DNA from 3 places in the Promicromonospora kroppenstedtii genome. Region 1 is predicted to be linked to each of the others. Evidence: riboswitches for the same ligand, from Rfam matches in the RefSeq annotation. Region 1 holds a riboswitch; each other region holds the start of a gene.

Region 1 (7,360 bases):
ACGGCGGCGTGAGCGAGGTCTGGCTCGACACGGTCTCGGTGGGGCCGCGCGCCGAGCGGGTGGTGACCGGCCGCACCGACCTCGTGGACACGCGCCGGGGCACCCACTCCTCGGGCGAGTACTCGCGCGGCAACAACGTGCCCGCCGCCGCCGTGCCCAACGGCTTCACCATGTGGGTGCCCCTGACCGACGGCGCCTCCGAGCGCTGGCTCTACTCCTGGGCCGCGCACAACGGGCCGGACAACCGGCCGCGCCTGCAGGGCATCGGCATCTCCCACGAGCCCAGCCCCTGGATGGGGGACCGCGACCAGCTCACGTTCCACCTCGTGCCCGCCGGGCCCGACGGCGACGAGGTTCCCGACGCCGGGCTGGCCGCCCGCTCGATCGGCTTCTCGCACGACGACGAGACCGCCCGCCCGCACCGCTACGACGTCGCGCTGGACGGCGGCGCCCGCGTGGCCGTCGCGGCGTCCGACCACGGCGGCGTCCTGCGCTTCACCTTTCCGCCCGACGCGAGCACGGGCCACCTCCTGTTCGACGCCGTGGGCGACTCCGGTGCGGACGGCGCACCCGTGTCGATCACCGTGCACGACGACGGCACGCTCACCGGCTGGAGCGACCACGGCAGCCCCCTGTCGGTGGGCCGCAGCCGCATGTACGTGGTGGGCCGCATCTCCGCGCCGGTGCTGCGCACGGGCCGCGCCCGCGGGCGGGACCACGCGACGTACGCGACGGTCGCGCTGGGCTCCGGAGGTGATGCGGAGGCGGGACGCACGGTCGAGGTGCGCGTGGCGACGTCGTACATCAGCGAGGACCTGGCCCGGCTCGCACTGGAGCGCGAGGTGTCCGGCGCCTTCGATGAGGTCGCCGACGCCGCCCGCACGCAGTGGGAGGACCGGCTCGGCGTGCTCGACGTCGACGGCGCGTCCGAGGAGCAGCAGGTCACGCTCTACTCGAACCTGTACCGGCTGAACCTGTACCCGTCCTCCTACACGGAGGTCGGGGCGGACGGCGCGCCCGTGCACGCCTCGCCCGTGCTCGACGGCGCACCCGCCGTGCCCGGCGAGATGTTCGTCAACCACGGGTTCTGGGACACCTACCGCACCTGCTGGCCCGCCTACGCGCTGCTCTACCCCGAGATCGCGGCCCGGCTCGCCGACGGGTTCGTGCAGCAGTACCGCGAGGGCGGCTGGGTGGCCCGCTGGTCGTCGCCGGGCTACGCCGACCTGATGACCGGCACGTCGTCCGACGTCGCCTTCGCCGACCTGTACCTGCGCGGCGTCGACCTGCCCGACCCGCTCGGCACCTATGACGCCGGGCTGCGCAACGCGACGGCGCTGCCCACCCGCTCCGGCGTCGGCCGCAAGGGCCAGGAGTTCGCGCTGACCAACGGCTGGGTGCCGCGCGACGTCGAGGAGTCGGTGTCGTGGAGCCTGGAGGGCTACATCAACGACGCCGGCCTGGCGCGGATGGCGCAGGCGCTCGCGGACGCGCCCGGCACCCCGGACGAGCGCCGGCGCGCGCTGCGCTCCGAGGCCGCCTACCTGCGGCAGAGCGCCGCCGGGTACGTGCACCTCTTCGACGCCGCGACCGGGTTCTTCCGGGGACGTGGCCGGGACGGTGCGTTCGACCCGGCGCCGTTCGACCCGGACGCGTGGGGCGGCGACTACACCGAGTCGGACGCGTGGAACTTCCTGTTCCACCCCGTGCACGACGGCGCGGGGCTGGCCGCCCTGCACGGCGGTCGGGCCGGTCTCGAACGCCTGCTGGAGCGGTTCTTCGCGGCGCCCGAGCGGGCCGACAAGCCCGGCTCGTACGGCAACCCGATCCACGAGATGTTCGAGGCGCGCGACGTGCGCCTGGGCCAGCTCGGGCAGTCGAACCAGGTGTCGCACCACATCGCCTGGACGTGGTCGGTCGCCGGGCGGCCGGACCGCACCCAGGAGGTCGTGCGCGAGATCCTGACGCGGCTCTGGACCGGCAACGACATCGGCCAGGGGTACCACGGCGACGAGGACAACGGCGAGATGTCGGCCTGGTACGTGCTGGCCGCGCTCGGGCTGTACCCGCTGGAGATCGGGTCGTCGCGGTGGGCGGTCACGTCGCCGCTCTTCGAGCGCGCGGTGGTGCACCGGCCCGACGGCGACCTGGTGATCGAGGCGCCCGGGGCCGCCGAGCGGTGGTACGTCGCGGGGCTGGAGGTCGGTGGTGCCGGTGCCGGTGCCGGTGCCGGTGCCGGCCGGGCCGTGGCCGGGCCGTCGGTCGACAACGGCGACCTGGTCGGGGGAGCGACCCTGCGGTTCACACTGTCGGACGTGCCGACGGGGTGGGGTGCGGTGTCCGAGGGCGTCGGGGCCGAGGACGAGGGAGCGTCGGCGGCTTCGTCCGACGGCGTCGGTGCCGGGACCGGCAGCCCTCGGCCGTGGCTGCGCGCGGCTGGGTCCTGGCACGGGGCCGAGGGCGCGCTGCCGAGCCTGACCGACGGCGAGCTGGCGACGTCGTCCGCCGTCCACGGCACGCTGGAGTGGCAGCCCGCCGCCGACGTCGCGGAGGGTGTGCTGCTGCGTGCCTACACGCTGACCTCGGGCACGGATGGCACGGCCCCGCCGTCGGCATGGCGCCTGGTCGGGGACGACGGCCGAGTGCTCGACGAGCGCTCCGGCGAGGAGTGGCCCTGGCCGGGCCAGCTCCGTCCGTTCGTGCTCGACGAGCCAGTGCCGCTCACGTCCGTCCGCCTGGAGCTCCTCCAGGAAGGGGCCTTCTCCCAGATCGAGCTCCTCACGTCGCCGCGGGGGCGCTGACGACGTAGTCGCGGCGAGCCGGCGCGAAAGTGCGCTTCTACCCAGCCATTGGGCCCGAAAAACCTCGTGATTCCGGGCCCAATGGCTGGGTAGAAGCGCACTTCGCGTTCTCGGGGCGGGGGCGTGGGTGCGGCCGCGGGTCCCGCCCGCCGTCGGACTGGCCTGTCGCCTGCTGGTCCGGGGCGACGAGGCCCCCGGGGCGACGAGGCCCGACCGCGTCGGCGCGACCGATCATCCACTGGCGGGTGCCGGCCCAAGGTGCGCTTCTACCCAGCCATTGGGCCGGGAAGCACAGCAGGTTACCGGCCCGATGGCTGGGTAGAAGCGCACCTTCGCGAGCCACCAGATCCCGGGATGTGAGATCTGGGCAAAGATCGTTGACTTCTATGGGTTCCATTCGTATCTTCTTGGACATCGAGATTTACCGCATCAATCCGATCGGAAAAATGTGGATAGTTTCGGCAGGTCATGAGTTCCGACACGAAGCCCCGGCTGGTCGGACGGCAACCCCCCGCGCGGGTGGGTGCCCCGGGTGAGGACCAGGTCCACCGCCGTCGGCGGATGACAACACGCGTCGCTCGCCGATGGGCGAGCAGGTGAGGAGAACGACGATGACCCGGAGCGCTGCCCCCGCCGTCCACGTGCCCCTGCCGACCCGGAACGTTTGCGCGCCGGCGAGTGCCGCCCCGCGCCCGAGCATGTGTTGTCGCTGACGCGCACCACCCCCGCGCGCTGACCGGCCCCAACCGGCCAGCCGCCCGGACCTGCTCTCGGCCTTCGCGCCGAGCCCTGGCCGCAACCGGCCCTCACGTTCCTGACCGGACGTCTCTTTCCTGCCTTCCGGCAGCCACGCCCCTCGGGCGACCCCAGTCGCCGTCGTGCACCCGCACGCAGCCCGGGGACCACCTGGGTGCCGTCGCGCAGCCGCAGCCCGAACGGAGCCCCGCCGTGCCGTACCCGCCGCAGCCCACGTCCCTGACCGCCACCGCCCTCTCGTCCCGTCCCGTCGTGCTCGGCGTGGACCTCACCTCCGCCGGCGCCCGCCCCGGTGCCCACCGGGCACGCGGCCCGATCGCCCCGTGCCCGTTCGACGGCGAGCGGTTCCTGCACCTGGTGCGGACCGCTGAGCGCGGCCTGCTCGACTTCGTGAGCCTCGACGAGGGCTTCCTGCTCCACCCCGGCCGCAGCCAGGTCACCGGCCGCCTCGACACGGCCGTCGCCGCGGCCCGCGCCGCACGGGTCACGGCCGGGATCGGCCTGGTCGCCGCCGTCGACACGGTCCATGTCGAGGCGGCCCACGCCGCCCTCGCGCTGAGCAGCATCGACCGCGCGAGCAGCGGCCGGGCCGGCTGGCAGGCCGTGCGGCAGGGCACCCTGCCCGAGTCCGACGACGCCTGGGCCACCCGCGTCGAGCTCGGCATCCAGTCGGTGACGCGGGTGTGGACCGGGCGTCCCGGCGGCGGGGCGGGCGCCGTGGAGCTCGACGCCGAGGGCCGGTTCCGCGTGGACCACGACGGCGTCCGGTTCGCCGTCCGCGGCCGTCCCGCCGGCGGCGCCCCGCTGCCGCGGACGCCCCCGCCTGTCGTGGTGCGCGTGCGCTCCGAGGCCAGCGCGGCGCTGGCCGGCCGCACCGCCGACGTCGCGCGGATCGCCGTGACCGACGCCGCGCACGCGGTCCGGCTGCGCCGCCTCGTGCGGGACGCGGCGCTGTCCGCCGGGCGCGACCCCGAGGACGTGCGGGTGCTCGCCGAGGTCTACGTGGTGCTCTCCACCGAGCGGGCCGGTGCCCGTGCCCGGCTGGAGCTGGTCGAGGCGCTGGAGGGCACTGCCTCCATGGGCGACGGGCTCGTGGTCGCCGACACACCCGACGAGCTGGCCACCCTCATCGCCGACTGGACCACGGTCGGCGCCGTCGACGGGTTCCTGCTGCGCCCCTCCTCGCTCAGCTCCGACCTCGACACCATTACCGACCACCTGGTGCCCGCGCTCCAGCACGCGGGCCTGTTCCGCACCGAGCGGACGAAGACCACGCTGCGCGGCTCGCTCGGTCTACCCGACGCCGCGACGGCCGCCCGCGAGCTGCCCACCGGCCGCCTGCTGAGCGCCTGACCACCCACCACGAACCCCGAGGAGACAACATGACCACCCCTGAGCTGCAGACCCCCGTCGCCGCAGGTGCCAAGGTCGCCGGCGGCGCCCTGCTGATCGACGTCCGCTCCGCCGCGGGCCGCGCGTCCGCGGGCGAGATCCCGGGCGCCACGCTCGCCGACCAGAACGACCTCGACGCGCTGTTCGGCCCGTCCGACAACCCGGCGATCACCCTCGACACGCCCGTCGTGATCGTGTGCGGCTCGATCAACGGATCCGGCCCGGTCGCCGAGGCGCTGGCCGCCCGCGGCTACACCGACGTCTCGCACGTCGACGGCGGCTTCCCCGCCTGGAAGGAGGCCGGCCTGCCCGCCACCGAGGCCGAGCCGAGCGCCGCGCCATGACCGGCTTCGCCAGCCGGCAGGTGCACGCGCGCAGCGCAGGCCGGGACGACGCCGGGCGTGCCACCGGCGCCCGGCACCGCGCCGTCGGCCCGCGTGGTCCCGCGGGCCACGCCCGTCTACCTCACCGCGGGGTTCGAGTTCGAGGAGTGGGAGCAGGCCGCCGGGCACTTCGGCGCGGGCGAGGCGTTCGCCTACACCCGCACCGGCAACCCGACCACGGCCGCCGTCGAGCAGCGGATCGCCGCCCTGGAGGGTGGCGCCGACGCGCTGTTCCTGGCCAGCGGGCAGGCGGCGAACCCGGACGACGCGACGCTGCTGCGCATCGCCGAGCAGCGGTCGAGCGACCTGGAGACCGACCTGACGGCGCTCGACCTCGACAAGCCGCTGCCCACGGGCCTGTTCGGCGACCACGTCTCGCAGGGGTCGATCAAGCGGCTCGTCGGCGAGCACGACCTGGCCACCACACCGCTGCGCGTGTTGCTCGGCGGGCTCGCCCGGCTGGGCCGCATCGCCGACCACTCCGGCTGGGTGGGTACGGCCGGCGAGCTGGCCGACCTCATCGAGGAGCTGGGGGAGTGGGGCAACGACGGCGTGCTGCTGTGGGGCGACCTGCACCCCGTCACCGTGCACGGCACGCTCGACGAGCTGGTCCCGATCCTGCGGCGGCGCGGCATCCTGCGCACCGAGTGGGCCGACGGCGGCCTGCGGGCCAACCTGCGGGCGTTCTGAGCCGTGCCGCCGCATCTCTGACAGGTGGGGCGCGGTAGCGTCGGCGCCGTGAACTCCGAAGCCTGGCGGCGCATCGCGGCGTGGCTCGTCGACTGGCTCTGCTTCCTGGCGTGGCTCGTGGTGCTCGCCGCGATCGGTATCCCGCTGTACCTCGCCGGTGTGACGACGGGGTGGTCCGCGGCGACCACCAACGTGGTCTCCGCCCTGCTGACAGCTGTGCCGCTGACGACCTTCCTTGCCGTCCTCGAGTCGGGCCCGCGGCAGGCGACGATCGGCAAGCGCGCGCTGGGACTCCAGGTGGTGGGCGCCCGGGACGGCGGTCGGCTCACATTCGCCCGGGCGCTGCTCCGGAATGCGCTCAAGGTCGCGCTGCCCTGGACGATCGGGCACGCCGCGGCGATCGGCCTCGTCGGGTCGACGACGGTCGAGCCGGGGCTGATCGTCCTCACCGCGGCGGCCTATGTGCTGCCGATCGCCTGGGTCGTCACCCTGTTCGCGGGCGCGGGGCGCACGCCGTACGACCGCGCCGGGGGAGCCACGGTCGTCCGAGCCCGGGATACCGCTGGACGGGAAAAAATCCGATGAGTCGGTCGATCTGACAAAAAGTCCACATAGTGGGCAGGTTGCGCCCGCGACCCTGTGAGCAGGCGGGACAGCCGCACTCGACGAGTGACCGGCATGTGAGACGCCGAACTGGGGCATTGACGAAGGGCCCCTGACATGAGTGTCTGGCCTTCCGTCCACCCCACGGAGCACTCATGACAGCCATCGACGCCTTTCTGGTCACCACCCCGACCGAGACCGCTCCCGTACCGCCGGCCCGCGTGCCGGCCCGGATCACCCGAGCACCCCGGGCCCACCAGCCCGAACCCACGCACCACCACACGCCCGAGTCAGTGCGCGACGAGGCGCACGACTCGATGTCACCCGAGCAGGCCGGCCGGCTCGCGGCGGCACGCGCCCAGGTGGCCGCCCGCTACGGCGTGACCGCCCGGCGGGCCGACACCGTCGCGCCCCAGGTCGCCGCTGCCGTCGCCGCGGCGTCCGACCTCCCGCGGTCCGTGCTGGACGTCCAGCTCGGGCACCGCTCGGTCCGGCGGTTCCTGCCCGGGCCCCTGCCACCCTTGGTGCTGCCCACCCTGGTGGCGGCCGCCCAGTCCGCACCCACGGCCTCCGACCTGCAGCTCTGGAGCGTCGTGGCCGTCACCGACCAGGCACGCCTGGCTCGCGTCGCCGACCTGTCCGGCGGACAGGAGTGCGTGCGCGACGCTCCTCTCCTCCTGGTCTGGGTCGCCGACGTCGCCCGCGTGCGCGCCCTCGCCGAGCGGCGCGACACGG
Region 2 (7,360 bases), on a different contig from region 1:
ACGTCGATCGCGATCGCCTCGACGTCGGTGCCGGCCAGCAGCGCGAGGCCGTCGCCGGCGTCGCTGCGCAGGTCACCGTAGGGCGCCGTGACCAGGATCGCGGGGCGCTCGGCGGCGTCGTCCGGGCCGGTGCCGGCGGGGGAGAGGTCGGTCGCCAGGCGCGCGTAGGCCCGGCGGACGGCGTCGGCCACCTCGTCGAAGGGGACGTCCAGCAGGTCGGTGACCAGGGCGGGCTCGTCGAGCTGCACCCACGGCGCGCCCGCGGCGGCCAGCGTGCGCAGCAGCTCCGCGTACGCGGTGACGACGTCGTCGAGCCGGTCCAGCGGGCGGAAACCCTCGGGGGCGTCGTCCGCCGCCTTGCTGAGCAGCAGGAACGTGACCGGGCCGACCAGCACGGGCCGGGTGACGACCGCCTGGCCGCCGTCGGCCGGGTGCGCCAGCTCGGTGAACTCGCGCACGGCGCGGTCGTCGACGAAGCCGATCGGGGTGTCCGGGCCGATCTCCGGCACCAGGTAGTGGTAGTTCGTGTCGAACCACTTGGTCATCTCGAGCGGCGCGCGGTCGCCCTCCCCGCGGGCGACCGTGAAGTAGGCCGCGAGCGGCAGGCTGCCCTCGTCCGTGGTGAGCCCGGCGAACCGCTCGGGCACCGCGCCCAGCAGCGCGACGGCGTCGAGCACCTGGTCGTAGTAGGAGAACGAGCCGGGGACGGCGGCGGTCCCGGCTTCCAGGCCCAGGTCGACGAGCCGGCGCGCGGTGGCGAGCCGCAGGTCGCGGGCGGTCGCCTCCAGCTCGTCGGCGGTGGTGCGCCCGGCCCAGAAGGCCTCGACCGCGCGCTTGAGCTCGCGCCTCCGGCCGATGCGCGGGTAGCCCAGGATCGTGGCGGTGGGAAGGTGCGGGTTCGTGACTGCCATGCGTATCAGCTCCATCGGACCTGGCGTTAGCACCTTGCCCCGAGATTGGCGCCTCGGAGGTAGGTTGCTGCGGTGTCGTTGAGCCAGGACTCTCGACCGCTCTGGATGATGAGATCTGATCGTAGGCATGCCCGGGATGTGGTCGGTAAACCGTCCACGCCTCGGGACGGCCTCGGGACCGGGTGGGACACGCGATAAAAAGTGTGCCAAGCGGTGCATGCGCGCAGGTGACCATGCACCTGCTGCCAGGTCCGTGCGTGGTGTGGCAGCAGGTACATGGTCGGTCGGAGGTAGCTGTTCGGCGACAGGCGGTCAGTGCTGGTTGGTCAGTGCTGGTCGGTGGGCGCTGGTCGTTCGATGCTGGTCGGTCAGCGGGCCGGTGCGCCTGACCGGCGTCGGGCCGTGACGAGCCGGAGCCCGACGGCGACGGCGACCAGCGCGGTGCTGACGATCAGCGGGCCTGCCGTCCCGGCCGTGCCGAGCGAGGCGCCGCCGAGCACGGGGCCGAGCAGGGCGCCGAGGTTGAGGGCCACGGTCGAGAACGCGCCGCCCATGGTGGGTGCGCCCTGGGCTGCCGCCATGCTGCGGGCGATCAGCGTGCTGCCCACCGCGAAGGACAGCGCACCCTGCACCGGGGCCAGCACCCACACGGCGGCGGGGCTGTCGGCCAGTGCCGCCCAGGCGATCCACCCCGCGAGCAGTGCGGGCCCGGCGACGTCGAGCAGGAGCCGGCCGCGGGTATCGGCGAGGCGGCCCGCCACCGAGACTCCTGCGAACGCGCCGAGCCCGAACAGCGCCAGCACCAGCGGTACGAGCGACGGGACGAGGCCCGCCCCGTCCGTGACGGTGACGGCCAGGTAGGTGAAGGCGCAGAACGTCGCGCCGTTGACCAGCGCCCCCAGGCCGAGGTGCCGCAGCAGGTCCGGGGACCGGAGGGTGCGGAGCTCGGCCCGGAGGTCGAGCCGGGGGCGCGCGGACCCGGGGTGGTCGGTGCTGGTCCGCGGCGGCGTCAGCCGGCCGACGGCGACCAGCGCCGCGGCCGAGAGCCCCGCGATGGCCCAGAGCGCGGAGCGCCACCCCCAGAGCTCGCCGAGCAGCGCGCCCGCGGGGACGCCGGCGATCAGGGCGAGCGTCGTGCCACCGAGGAGCACGGACAGGGCTCGGGCGCGCCGTCCGGCCGGGACGACCCGGGTGGCGGTCGACAGGGCGACCGCGAGGAAGCCGGCGTTGGCCAGGGCGGCCACGAACCGGGTGCCGAGCAGCACGCCGAAGCTGTCGGTCAGCGCACCCGAGACATGGGCCAGGACGAACACGGCCAGGCACGCGGAGAGGGTCCAGCGTGGGGCCAGGCGGCGTCCGACGGCGGCCGTGAGGGGTGCGCCCACCACCATCCCGACCGCGAAACCCGAGGTCAGGTAGCCGGCCTCGGCGAGCGAGACGCCGAGGTCGGCGGAGATACCGGGCACGAGCCCGGCGAGGACGAATTCCGAGGTGCCTTGCGCGAAGACCGCGACCGCGAGCACGTAGAGCAGGACAGGCATGAACGACTCCGAAGGGGGAGAGGGAACGGGTAGGCCGTGACGGCACTACGGGCCCTTCGGATGCGCGGAGAATGCCCCGTCCGATCAGGGAGCGGGGCGCGAGGCGCGGCCTCGGTGGTCTCTACAGGGGCATCTCGGGCTACCGGAGTACCGGCAGCCCGAACCTGGATGCTTCTGGAGACCTCATGCGGTGAAGCTAGCACGCGCGGGCAGCGGACGGCGCCAGGCGGCCTCGCGGTCGAGCTGGCCCGTCGAGCGGAACAGCGCAACCTGGTGCGCGTCGGGCAGGGCGGCGGCGAGCGCCTGCGTGGTCGTGGGCCCGAAGCCGAGCTTCTGCCAGAAGCCGCCCGAGCGGCGGGAGAACAGCCAGGCCTCGCGCGCCCCGGCGTCGGCGGCCCGGTCCAACGCGAAACTGGCCAGGCGTAGGCCGGACCCGGTGCCACGCAGGTCGGGGCGGACGGCGACGCTGCGCACCAGCGCGTGCTCGCCGTCGTCGCCGAGCTCGAACCCCGTGGTGGCGGTGATCGCGCCGTCCTGGTCCCGCTCCAGCCAGAGGCGGACGGCGGGCTCGGCGAGCGCCGCGACCGTCAGGTCCGCGGTGCGCAGGAACGCGGCCAGGTCGTCGAGGTCGGCAGAGGTGGCGCGGTGGAGCACGGCGGGAGCCTATCGCGGTGCGTGACGAGGTGGGCTGGGGTGGAACGGTCGGGCTCGGGTGGTGCGCTGGGGCTGGGGCTGGGGCTGGGGCTGGGGCTGGGGCTGGGTCAGGGGCGGTCGGTGGCGTACGTGGGCGACATGCTGGGCTCGTTGCACCCCGCCCAGCTGAGCTCGCTGTGCACACGGATCTGCTTGCCACCGTCGGCCTCCGCCCAGATCTCGACGTCGCTCGGTAGCCAGGTGGTGGTGTCGACGAGCAGCTCGACCCGGGTCATGACGCCGCCGCGCAGGGCGGCGTCCGTGGGGACGACCTGGATCCGGGCGACACGCTGCCCGCCTGCTCGCTCCACGTGGACGTCGTCCGTTCCGAGCCCGTCCGTTCCGATCCCGTCCGTTCCGATCTCGTAGGTGTCGGAACGGGTGTCGAGTTCTTGGGCGTCCCCGCCGTCCGGGGCAAGGCTCTGGTCGGTCCGGCCGTAGGTGCCCGTCCGATCGTTCGAGTCGTCGTACCCCGGCAGCCCGAGCACGACGGCCGCTGCCGCCGCCTGCAGCACCTCCAAGGGCTGTTGGTCCAGCGTGGTCTTGGGGACGGCGATGCCTGTCCCGTCGACGGGGTCGAAGCGCAGTGCCGAGTCGTCCCCGAGGGTCGACCGGGTCTTGACGCCGCAGCTCGCGCCGGACATCGCCTTGCCCGCGCGTGCCACGACGTCGCCAGGCGTCATCCAGACGGTGGGTGACGGCGACGGGCCCTCCTCCGGGATGACGGCGCCGGACGTGCCAGGGCCCGGGGCCGAGCCCGGCAGGGCGCCCGGTGCGAGCGCGCTGGTCAGGCTCACGGCGAGGACTGCGGCGGTCACGGCCGCGGCGCTCCATGCGAGCGCCCGGCCGCGGGGGGTCATCCTGCGGCCGGGTGTCCCGCGGTGGGTTGTCCCGTGGCGCAGAGCGGGCGGGACCTGGCCTGTCGGCGCACCGGCGTCGCGAAGCAGCACCTCGACGTTCCCGATGTCGGACGAGGTATCGGGCCAGTCATCGGGTCCGGCACCGGGCCAGGTGGCCTGTTCGGGATGGCGGGGATCGAACTCGTTCGGATCCGGTCCCGTCCCGCCGCTGCCGGTCGCGACGTCGGTCGCTCGCGCGCGGGACTGGGCGTACACCCGCCGCAGGTCCAGCTCGGGATCGGCCCCGCGCAGCGCGCGGCGGGCGCGGGTCAGCTCGTCGTCGTCCACGTCAGGCTCCTTCCTCGGTCAGGCGGGCGTACGCGGCGCGCAGGCGCCCTCGGGCGCGGTGCACCCGGTTGGCGGCGACCGCGGTGGTGCAGCCGAGCACCTGGGCCACCTCTGCCGTCGACAGCTCCGCGGCCGCCAGCAGTGCGATGACCTCGCGGTCGGCCGGGCGCAGCAGGTCCATGGCGCGACGGAGCTCGTCGAGCTCGCCGACCAGGCGGACGTCGTCCGCGCCGGCCGCGGTGGGATGGGTCCCGGCCCGGTCGACCAGCGCCGTGCGCCGGTGCTGGGCGCGTACCTGGTTGGCCAGCACGCGGCGGGCGACGGCCAGGAGCCAGGCGCGTGGGTGGTCCGGCAGCTCGCCCTTGCGCCACGCGATCGCGAAGACCTCGGCCACGACATCCTCCGCCTCGGCGGCGGGGAGCCGTGCACGGGCGTACCGGTACACACCGTGCGCGTGCGTCGCGAAGAGCTCCTCGGTGCGTTCGGGCGAGAGCGTGCCCGGGACGACGCGGTGCGGCTCGGTGTTGGTAGCCAGGGCGGTCTCCGGTGTGCCGATGGTGGTCAGGGACGGACAGCGGTCGGGGACGAACGGGGAGCGAGGGGTGGTCGGGAAAGAAGGGCGCTCGAGCACGACCGGGGTTCTCGATCGATGCTTACGAACGGTGGGTGTCCGGCGTTGTAGCGGCCATGTCATGCGGCGGTTGTGACCCGTGTCACAGTGCGTGGCTGGGATGCCGTGCCTGCCGCCGAACACCGACCGGGTTGTGACCATCTTCCTGGACCGCCGGCCCCTGCCACGTATCGCCGTCGTCATGCTCGCCGCCGTGCTCCTCCTCGCGGGGTGCGCGTCGGGCGCGGCTCGCGCGACGTACGAGACGTCGGCCTCGCCAGGACCCGAGGCGGGAGCGGAGGGTTCGGCGGCGAACGGCGTGGCTGCCGATGGTGGAACCGTTGCGGGTGCGCCTGCCGATGAGTCCGCGGATGCCCCCGCCGAGGCCGTGCCCGGCATCGACCTGGCAGCCCACTCGCCCGCGGACCCGGAGAGCCCGTGGGTGGTCGTGAACAAACGGGTGGCCGTCGACCCGGTCGACTACGAGCCGGACCTGACGACGGTCCGCGGCTACCTGGTGCGCCCCGACGTCGCTCCTGATCTCACCGCGCTCCTGTCCGCCGCCGAGGCCGACGGTGTGCACCTGACGCTCCGCAGCGCCTACCGCGGCTACTCGAAGCAGGCCTCGGTCTACGAGAGCTGGGTGGCGCAGCTCGGCAGGGCGCAGGCCGACGCGGTGTCGGCGCGGCCGGGCCACAGCGAGCACCAGACGGGCCTGGCGGTGGACGTGGGCGGCAGCAGCCGGCCGGCGTGCGACTTCGAGCCGTGCTTCGGCGACACGCTCGAGGGCCGGTGGGTCGCCGAGCACGCGGGGAGCTTCGGCTTCCTGGTCCGGTACACGCCGGAGAACAAGGCCGTGACGGGGTACGCCCCGGAGGCGTGGCACCTGCGCTGGGTCGGTCGTGACCTGGCGGGATACCTGAGCGAGACCGGCCTGAGCACGCTGGAGGAGGTGTTCGACGTGCCGGGCGGGGACTATGGCCGCTGACCGGCTTGACCTTGCCGTAGCGGCAACCTTGCACGCTGCGGTCATGACCACTTCGAACAGGGCGGCACCGAAGACACCGCCCGCATCGGCTCCCGGCACCGCGATCGCGGTGGTCGGGCTGCGCAAGTCCTTCGGGGACCACCACGTGCTCGACGGTGTGGATCTCGCCGTGCCCGCCGGCACGGTCTACGCCCTCCTGGGGCCGAACGGCGCGGGCAAGACCACCATGGTGAACATCCTGTCCACGCTGCTCACGGCCGACGCCGGCGAGGTCCGCGTGGCGGGCCACGACGTGCGCCGCGAGCCGGGCCGGGTGCGGTCGGCGATCGGCGTCACGGGGCAGTTCTCGGCGATCGACATGTTCCTGACCGGCCGCGAGAACCTCCGGCTCATGGCTGACCTGTCGCACCTCGACCGGCGGAGTGCCGCCCAGGACGTCGCGGCCCTGCTCGAGCGGTTCGACCTGGTCGAGGCCGCCGACCGTCGGGCCCTGACCTGGTCCGGCGGCATGCGGCGCCGTCTGGACCTGGCGATGACGCTCATCACCCGACCGCGCCTCATCTTCCTCGACGAGCCGACCACAGGCCTCGACCCACGCAGCCGGCGCGAGGTCTGGGACGTGGTGCGGGAACAGGTCGCCGACGGCGTCACCGTGCTCCTGACCACCCAGTACCTGGAGGAGGCGGACGCGCTGGCCGACCGGGTCGGCGTGCTCGACGCCGGCACGCTCGTGGCGGAGGGGACGCCCGGCGAGCTCAAGGCGCTCGTCCCCGGCGACGGCACCAACCTCGACGACGTCTTCCTGGCGCTCACGGGCCACACCGCGAATGCCGTCGACCCCGCCGACCCCATCGCCCCCACCGACCTCACAGAGAAGGATGCGACCGCACGATGATGCCCACCTACGTCCTCCGCGACTCGATGACCATGCTGCGCCGCAACCTGCGGCACCTGAGCCGCTACCCGTCGCTGGCGGTCATGCTGATCGCCATCCCGGTCGTGTTCCTGCTGCTGTTCGTCTACGTGTTCGGCGGCACGCTCGGCGCGGGACTCCCGGTCCACGGCGGGGGCACGCGCGCCGACTACCTCACCTACCTGGTCCCGGGGATCTGGATCATGACGGTGTCCAGCGTCGCGAACGGGACGGCGGTCGCGGTCGCCATCGACCAGACGGGCGGCATGTTCGCCCGGTTCCGGACCATGGACATCGCCCGCGTCTCGGTCCTGGCGGGGCACGTGCTCGGCGCGGTGATCCGGACCGTGCTGGCCCTGGCGGTGATGATCGTGGTCGCGGTGCTCCTCGGGTTCCGTTCCGACGCCGGCCTCGTGGGCTGGCTCGGCGCCGCCGGACTGGTGCTCCTGCTGGCGTTCTCGTTCACCTGGCTGACCGTCGCGATGGGACTGGCCGCGGGCAGCATCGAGACGGCGAG
Region 3 (7,360 bases), on a different contig from region 1:
GGTCACGACCCACAGCCCGTCGACGACGTCGTATCCCGCCTGCGGGCCGTCGGCCACCAGGCTGCCGACGGCGGCGATCAGCCGCTCGATCTCCTCGCCGGCGGTGCCGACACCGACCGAGGCACGCACCGCGCCGGCGTCGAATCCGAGGCGGCCGAGCAGCGGGTGCGCGCAGAAGCGCCCGTCCCGCACGCCGATGCCGTGCTCCGCGGACAGGTACGCGGCGACGAGGCCCGGGTCGTACCCGGTCACGGTGAAGGTCACGACGCCCACGGGGTCGACGGCGTCGGCCCAGACCCGCACGACCTCGACACGGTCGATGGCCTCCAGGCCGGACACGAGCCGCTGCCGGAGGGCGTTCTCGTGCGCGACGACCTCGGCAGGGTCCAGCGCGGCGAGCTCCTCGCACGCCGCCGCGAGGGCGACCGCACCGATCACGTTGGGCGAGCCGGCCTCGTGGCGCGCGGGACCCTCGTGCCACTCCGTGCCGCCCACCCGCACGCGGCGGACGGCGCCGCCGCCCGCGAGGTACGGCGTGCCCGCGTCGAGCCAGTCGCGACGGCCCACCAGCACGCCCGCGCCGAACGGGGCGTAGGTCTTGTGCCCGGAGAAGGCGAGGTAGTCGACGCCGGTCGACTCCAGCGAGATGCGGCGGTGCGGCACGAGCTGGGCGCCGTCGAGCACCACCCGTGCGCCGAACTCGTGGGCGACGGCGACGATCTCGGCGATCGGGAGCGACTCCCCCGTCACGTTCGAGGCGCCGGTCAGGGCCAGGAGAGCGAACGGGCGGTCCGCGGCGGCGTCAGCCAGCTCCTCCCGGATCTGGGCGACGGTCGCGGCCACGGTGGCACCGCCGGTCAGCACGGTCGCGCCGGTGGTGCGCTGCCAGGGCAGCAGGTTCGCGTGGTGCTCCACGTCGAGCACCAGCACGCGGCCGGGCTCGCCGTCGGGCTGCGCGGGGACGCAGCCTGCCAGGAGGTTCAGGGAGTCGGTGGTGTTCCGCGTGACGATCGTCAGGTCGTCCTCGCGGGCGCCGACGAACGCGCCGATGGTGCGGCGGGCGGTCTCGTACAGCGCCGTGCTCACCTGCGAGAGGTAGCCGGCGCCGCGGTGCACGCTGGCGTACAGCGGCAGCACCTGGGTGACGCGGTCGGCGACGGCCTGCAACGCCGGGGCCGACGCGGCGACGTCGAGGTTCGCGTACGAGACCTGGGTGCCGTCAACGAGCGGAACGAGCGTGCCGCCGCCGACCACGGGCCGCAGCGGGGCGAGGCCGGTCACCGCGGTGGCACGGCTGATGGTGGGAGCAGACATGGCGTCCTCCAGCACAGTCCTGGGGGAGGTTCCCCCGCGCTTGCCGCGCGCGGGTGCGCGCGGCCTGGTCGTCACCCGGGGCACCCCACCGCGGAGGGAGGGTTGCCGGCCAGCGAGCCGGGGCTTGACGCTGGCGCTCATGACCTGCGGCCATCCTGTGCCGCGGGCAAAAGCCCTGTCAACGCATGTCTCAGATGCTGGTCCCACCTGCTGGGCGAGCCGATCGGGCCGCGAGATCGGCGACGCGGGCCGCGTCCGTGCGGTACATCGCGGCGTGCTCGCGCAGCTCGGCCGGCCCGCCGTCGTCGGCCCTGGCCTCGCTGAACGCGGCGAGGTCCGTCAGGCGCTCGGCCATCGCCCCGAGCACCTCCACGCGTGACCACCCGGCTCCGTACGCATCGACCAGCACGTCCAACCGGACCGGCGGATCCAGGTGGCCGACCTCGTAGGACACCCCGGCGAACGCGTCCGCCGCGAACGGGGCCAGGCGGTACGCGGTGTAGGCCAGGTCCCACAGGCGGGGTCCAGGTGAGGCCGTGTCCACGTCGATGAGGCCGGCGAGCCGGCCCGCGCGGAACACCATGTTGTACGGCGCTGCGTCGTTGTGGCAGATCACCTCGGCCGGCTCGCGAGCGGGTAGCCGCCAGACGGCGCCCGGCGGGTCGATGCCGACGGACGCGTCGTGGAGCCGGCGCAGGAGGCGCCCGGCGTCGCGCAGGTTCGCCTCGGACCAGAGCCACTCCGGGGCCGGCCAGCCCGGGACGTCGCCCGGGAGGAACGAGACGATCTCGCGCCCCCGCTCGTCGAGCCCGAACGGCTCCGGCACCTCCGTGACGCCGCGGTCCCGGACCTGGCGCAGGTACGCGTGGACCGTGGGCGTCCACGGCCCGGCGGAACGCCGCACGGTGTCCCCCACGCGCACGACCTCGGACATGTTCCCACCGGTCAGCGGTTCCTCGTTCCCGGGCATGGTCGTCACCGTACTGAGAATCGGCTTCCCCACCAGATTGGTCGGGTTATCTGTCGAGACACTGTTCCACCCACCGGACACATGTCGTAGGGTTGGCGGCGACCATCCCGAGCGGCCGAGTGACGTGGCACGACGACGCCGCAGCAACCCAGCGTTCCCCGCAGCAGCGGAGGACGGCCGAGGGTGCTACCGCCACGACCGATGGAGGAGCATCATGAGCGACCCCGCGCGCATCGACGTCCGGCCCGCCGAGGGCTACGCCGGCGACATCACGCCCGAGCAGGCCTGGGAGCTGCTGGCCGGCGACCCGTCCGCCGTCCTCGTGGACGTCCGCACCCAGGGCGAGTGGCGCACGATCGGCATCCCCGACACGGCGACGCTCGAGAAGCAGCCCGTGTTCAGCGAGTGGGTGCAGGCCGGGGGTGTGCCGAACCCGCGGTTCCTGGAGGAGCTCCGGGCGGCCGGCGTGACCGACGGGCCGATCGTCTTCCTGTGCCGCTCCGGCCAGCGCTCGATCGCGGCGGCGCGGCTCGCCACGGCATCGGGCATCGCGCCGGCGTACAACGTGCTGGACGGCTTCGAGGGTGCGCCCGGGGCCGACGGCGTCCGTGACCAGCGGGGCTGGAAGGTCGTCGGGCTGCCCTGGACGGCGGGTCCCGCGTGACCGTCACCGGTGCGTTCCCGGCGGACGCGAACCCTGGCGGCTCCGGCCGCAAGCCGCTGCCGGCCGGGGTGCGCCCCGCGACGCTCGCCGTGCGCGGCGGGCACCGGCGCAGCGAGTTCCAGGAGACCAGCGAGGCGCTGTTCCTCACGCAGGGCTACGTCTACGACAACGCGGCCGAGGCCGAGGCCGCCTTCAAGGGCGACGTCGACCGGTTCGTCTACTCGCGCTACGGCAACCCGACCGTGCACACCTTCGAGGAGCGGCTGCGCCAGCTCGAGGGCGCCGAGGCCTGCTACGCGACCGCGAGCGGCATGTCCGCCGTGTTCACGGCGCTGGCCGCGCTCGTGGAGTCGGGATCGCGGATCGTGGCCGCCCGGGCCCTGTTCGGGTCCAGCGTGGTGATCTTCGAGGAGATCTTCAAGAAGTGGGGTGTGCGCACCGACTACGTCGACGGGCACGAGCTGTCGCAGTGGCAGGAGGCCCTGTCCACGCCCGCGGACGTGGTGTTCTTCGAGACGCCCTCGAACCCGATGCAGGACATCGTGGACGTGCGCGCCGTCGTGGACCTGGCGCACGCCGCCGGGGCCGTCGTGGTGCTCGACAACGTGTTCGCCACCCCGCTGCTGCAGCAGCCGCTGGAGCTGGGCGCCGACGTGGTCGTGTACTCCGCGACCAAGCACATCGACGGGCAGGGGCGCGTGCTGGGCGGCGCGATCCTCGGCTCGACCGACTACATCACCGGTCCCGTGCAGACGTTCATCCGCAACACCGGGCCGTCGCTGGCGCCGTTCAACGCCTGGACCCTGCTCAAGGGCCTGGAGACCCTGCCGGTACGGGTCGCGGCGCAGGGGGCCAGCGCCCTCGCCGTCGCACACGCGCTGGAGGAACTGCCGGCGGTGGGTACGGTGCGGTACCCGTTCCTCGACTCGCACCCGCAGGCCGAGCTGGCGCGCTCCCAGATGAGCGGCGGCGGCACCGTGGTGACGTTCGACCTGGCGGTCCCCGAGGGGTCCGACGCCGAGGCCGCGAAGCAGCGCACGTTCCGGTTCCTCGACGCGCTGCGGCTGGTCGACATCTCGAACAACCTGGGCGACGCGAAGTCCCTGATCACCCACCCCGCCACGACCACGCACCGCAAGCTCGGCGCGACCGGCCGGGCCGCCGTCGGCATCGCGGAGACCACGGTTCGGCTCTCGGTGGGCCTGGAGGACGTGCGGGACATCATCGAGGACGTCGAACAGGCCCTCGCCGCGCCGACGGGATAGAACCAGGGCGAGACAGAACTCTGGTTCTGTCTCGCCCCAGTCCTGCCTCGGTGCGGCTCCTATTTCGGCAGTGCCGCCGCGAGGATCTCTCGGGCATGGCTCGTCCGGCCCTCCAGGACGGCGACGTCCGACGTCGCGATCGCGCGCGACGCCGCCGGTGACACGCCGTCCGCCGGGTCGAGCGCGGCGTCCTGCAGCGTGGCCCGCAGGTCGCCGTGGTGACCCCTGCCGCCGGTCGTCAGGCCCCAGCCGAACGGGAAGAGCGGGTCGTAGTCCCGGTCGCCCACGTTGACCACCGGGTCGTCGGCCGACCGCGGCCAGGAGACCGGCAGCCTGCCCGTGAACTTGCGGTCACCGAACAGCACGTCCGCGACGCCGGCACCCTCCGTGCCCGGCAGCCACGACGCGACCAGCGCGTCGATCGAGCCCAGTCGTTCGGTGAGCACCTGTGGCCGCCCCGACACCACGAGGACCACACAGGTCGGGATCTCGGCGCAGACCTTGTCCACGACCGCCGCGTCGCCCGGCTGCAGCGACATCGACTTCTCCTCGCGCGGCACCCCGCCGTCGGCCGGGTCCCAGGCCCACTCGGGCCCGCCCACGTCGCCGAACCCCTCGGCGTACGGGGTCTCGCCCACGACGACGACGCCGACGTCGGCCCCGTCGGTCGGCGCGGACGCGTCCTCGCTGAAGGTGACGTCGTCGGCCGCCGCCCGGATGCCCTCCAGGATCGTGGTGCCCTCGGTGACGTCGCCCGAGAAGCCCTGCCACGTACCGGTCCAGCCGCCGGCCTGGTTGCCCAGGTCGTCGGCGTTACGACCCGCGACGTAGATGCTCTCGTCCTCGTCCAGGGGCAGCGCGCGGCGGTTGTTCTTGAGCAGCACCTGCGACTTCGCGACCGCCTCGCGGGCGATCGCGCGGTGCCCGGCGGACCCGATCTCGTCGGCGTGCGAGCGGTCGGCGAACGGCTCCTCGAACAGCCCCAGCTCGAACTTGGCGGTCAGGATCCGGGACACGGCGTCGTCGATCCGTGCCTCCTTGACCTGGCCGTCGCGCACCGCCGCGACCAGCCGCGTGTGGAACCGCTCGAACTGGGACGGCTCCATGAACATGTCGACGCCCGCGTTCACACTCGTGACGATCTGCCCCGTGGTGGGCGAGTCGTCGGCGAGCGGCGGGATCTGGTGGATGCCCTGCCAGTCGCTGATCACGAAGCCGTCGAAGCCCTGCTTCTGCTTGAGCCACCCCGTGATCAGCTCGCGGTTCGCGTGCATCTTCACCGGGTTGCCGAGTCCGTCGTCGGTCCAGTCGATGCTGGAGAAGCTCGGCATGACCGAGCCCACGCCGGCCCTGAGGGCCGCGGCGTAGGGCGGCAGGTCCACCTTCTCGACGTGGCGCCGGCTCTGCTGCGTGATGCCCTGGTCGATCGTGTAGTCGCCCTCGCCGGTGCCGAAGGTCGTGTCGCCGTCGCCCACGAAGTGCTTGGCGGTCGCGAGCACCGACCGGTTGCTCTCCAGGTCCTTGCCCTGGAACCCGGCCACGGCCGCCGCGCCGAGCACGCTCGCGAGGGCGGGGTGCTCGCCGAACGACTCGTAGGTGCGGCCCCAGCGGTCGTCGCGCACCACGCACACGCACGGCGCGAACGTCCACGGGATGCCGGTCGCGCGGGTCTCCGTGGCGACCATGCGCTCCGCGCGTGCGACGAGCAGCGGGTCGCGCGTGGCACCGAGCCCGATGTTGTGCGGCAGGATCGTGGCGCCGTTCAGGTTGCCGTGCCCGTGCACCGAGTCGACGCCGTAGATCAGCGGGATCTGCAGCCGCGTCGCGAGGGCCTGCGTCTGGAAGCCGTCGACGGCGTCGGCCCACGCCTCCGGCGTGTTCTCGGCCGGCGTCGAGCCTCCGCCGCTGAGCACCGAACCGAGACCGAGCTCGGCGATGACCGCCGGGTCACCCGTCACGTTCCCGCGCTCGGCCTGGGTCATCTGCCCGACCTTCTCGGCGAGCGTCATGCGCTTCAGGAGGTCGGCGACGCGCTTCTTGGTGGACAGGCGCGGGTCGAGGTAGGGCAGGCCGTGCGCCCGCACGACGACGGCGGGCCGGCCTGAGACCTCGGCGTCCCGCGACCGCAGGGTCACGGGGACCGTCTCGGCCGTCTCACCGGCTTCGGACGCGCGGGTCGTGACGTGCAGGGTGCGGACGGTGCCGGACGGCGTCCCGGCGGGGAACTCGAGGGTGCCGGAGCCGGCCACGTAGTCGGCGTCGGCGGTGGCCGTGCCGGAGCCGGTGCTCCAGTCCACGCTGACCGGGGCGGCGAGCGCGGCGTCGTCGGCCGACTCGACGGTGACGGTGACGGTCGCGGTGTCGCCGTCGTCCACGAAGGTGACGGGGCCCGCGCTCACGACGGCGTCGGCGGGCGTGGTGGCCCGGGTGGTCTGGGGAAGAGCGAACAGTGTCGTGGCGGCGAGAGCCGCCACGGCGATGAGTGCCGGTGTTCTGCGGACGCGGTAGTGCTGCGCCGCGCCTGAGATGGCGGACATCTGAGGTATTCCTCTCTTCTTTGGGAGGTGATTTACCGATCACACACCGCACCCCCGCAGGGCACAAGCCGGGTTGACCCCTGGATAGGGTGATTCGGTGGACCCCATTGCCCCCTTTGCGACAGTGCTGCGCGCCGACAACCCCGGCCCGATGACGCTCGACGGAACTCGGTCGTACGTGCTGCGCGGACCCGGGTCGCCGGGCTGCGTGGTCGTGGACCCGGGTCCGGACCTGGCGCCGCACCTCGCCGCGCTGGCCGGCGCCGGACCCGTCGACCTGGTGCTGGTGACCCACCGGCACGCCGACCACACCGGCGGGCTGGCGCGGTTCCGGGAGCTCACGGGCGCGCCGTCACGAGGCGTCCTGCCGGAGTTCTGCGCGGGCGCCGGGCCGCTCACCGACGGCGAGGTGCTGGAAGTCGCCGGCCTCCGCGTCGAGGTGCTGGCCACCCCGGGGCACACGGCGGACTCGGTGTGCCTCGTGGTGTCGGACGGCGCGACCTCCGTGGTGCTCACGGGCGACACGGTGCTGGGCCGCGGGACCACGGTGCTCGCCGAGCCCGACGGGTCGCTGCGCGACTACCTCGCCTCGCTGGACCGGCTGGGCGCG

What was found. A riboswitch is a leader RNA that binds a small molecule or an ion and turns the genes downstream of it on or off. The one in region 1 is predicted to bind S-adenosylmethionine.
Region 2: it holds a riboswitch for S-adenosylmethionine, as region 1 does, so the genes downstream of both, metE (5-methyltetrahydropteroyltriglutamate--homocysteine S-methyltransferase) here and ACH47X_RS03410 (LLM class flavin-dependent oxidoreductase) in region 1, are expected to answer to the same signal.
Region 3: it holds a riboswitch for S-adenosylmethionine, as region 1 does, so the genes downstream of both, ACH47X_RS15325 (aminotransferase class V-fold PLP-dependent enzyme) here and ACH47X_RS03410 (LLM class flavin-dependent oxidoreductase) in region 1, are expected to answer to the same signal.

What each region holds. Positions count from the first base shown of each region.
Region 1 covers NZ_JBIRYI010000001.1:782,672-790,031, forward strand. The annotation lists gene ACH47X_RS03405 (GH92 family glycosyl hydrolase) at 1-2,801, shown strand, start outside; SAM riboswitch class IV at 3,266-3,377, shown strand; gene ACH47X_RS03410 (LLM class flavin-dependent oxidoreductase) at 3,750-4,910, shown strand; gene ACH47X_RS03415 (rhodanese-like domain-containing protein) at 4,940-5,293, shown strand; gene ACH47X_RS03420 (PLP-dependent transferase) at 5,387-6,022, shown strand; gene ACH47X_RS03425 (RDD family protein) at 6,071-6,607, shown strand; gene ACH47X_RS03430 (nitroreductase family protein) at 6,781-7,360, shown strand, end outside.
Region 2 covers NZ_JBIRYI010000006.1:59,396-66,755, forward strand. The annotation lists gene metE (5-methyltetrahydropteroyltriglutamate--homocysteine S-methyltransferase) at 1-911, opposite strand, end outside; SAM riboswitch class I at 920-1,023, opposite strand; gene ACH47X_RS10930 (Cmx/CmrA family chloramphenicol efflux MFS transporter) at 1,280-2,452, opposite strand; gene ACH47X_RS10935 (GNAT family N-acetyltransferase) at 2,636-3,106, opposite strand; gene ACH47X_RS10940 (hypothetical protein) at 3,214-4,332, opposite strand; gene ACH47X_RS10945 (RNA polymerase sigma factor) at 4,334-4,963, opposite strand; gene ACH47X_RS10950 (M15 family metallopeptidase) at 5,097-5,930, shown strand; gene ACH47X_RS10955 (ABC transporter ATP-binding protein) at 5,974-6,825, shown strand; gene ACH47X_RS10960 (ABC transporter permease) at 6,825-7,360, shown strand, end outside.
Region 3 covers NZ_JBIRYI010000009.1:18,619-25,978, reverse strand. The annotation lists gene ACH47X_RS15325 (aminotransferase class V-fold PLP-dependent enzyme) at 1-1,314, opposite strand, end outside; SAM riboswitch class IV at 1,346-1,459, opposite strand; gene ACH47X_RS15320 (phosphotransferase) at 1,505-2,284, opposite strand; gene ACH47X_RS15315 (rhodanese-like domain-containing protein) at 2,499-2,948, shown strand; gene ACH47X_RS15310 (O-succinylhomoserine sulfhydrylase) at 2,945-4,213, shown strand; gene ACH47X_RS15305 (glycoside hydrolase family 3 N-terminal domain-containing protein) at 4,273-6,750, opposite strand; gene ACH47X_RS15300 (MBL fold metallo-hydrolase) at 6,902-7,360, shown strand, end outside.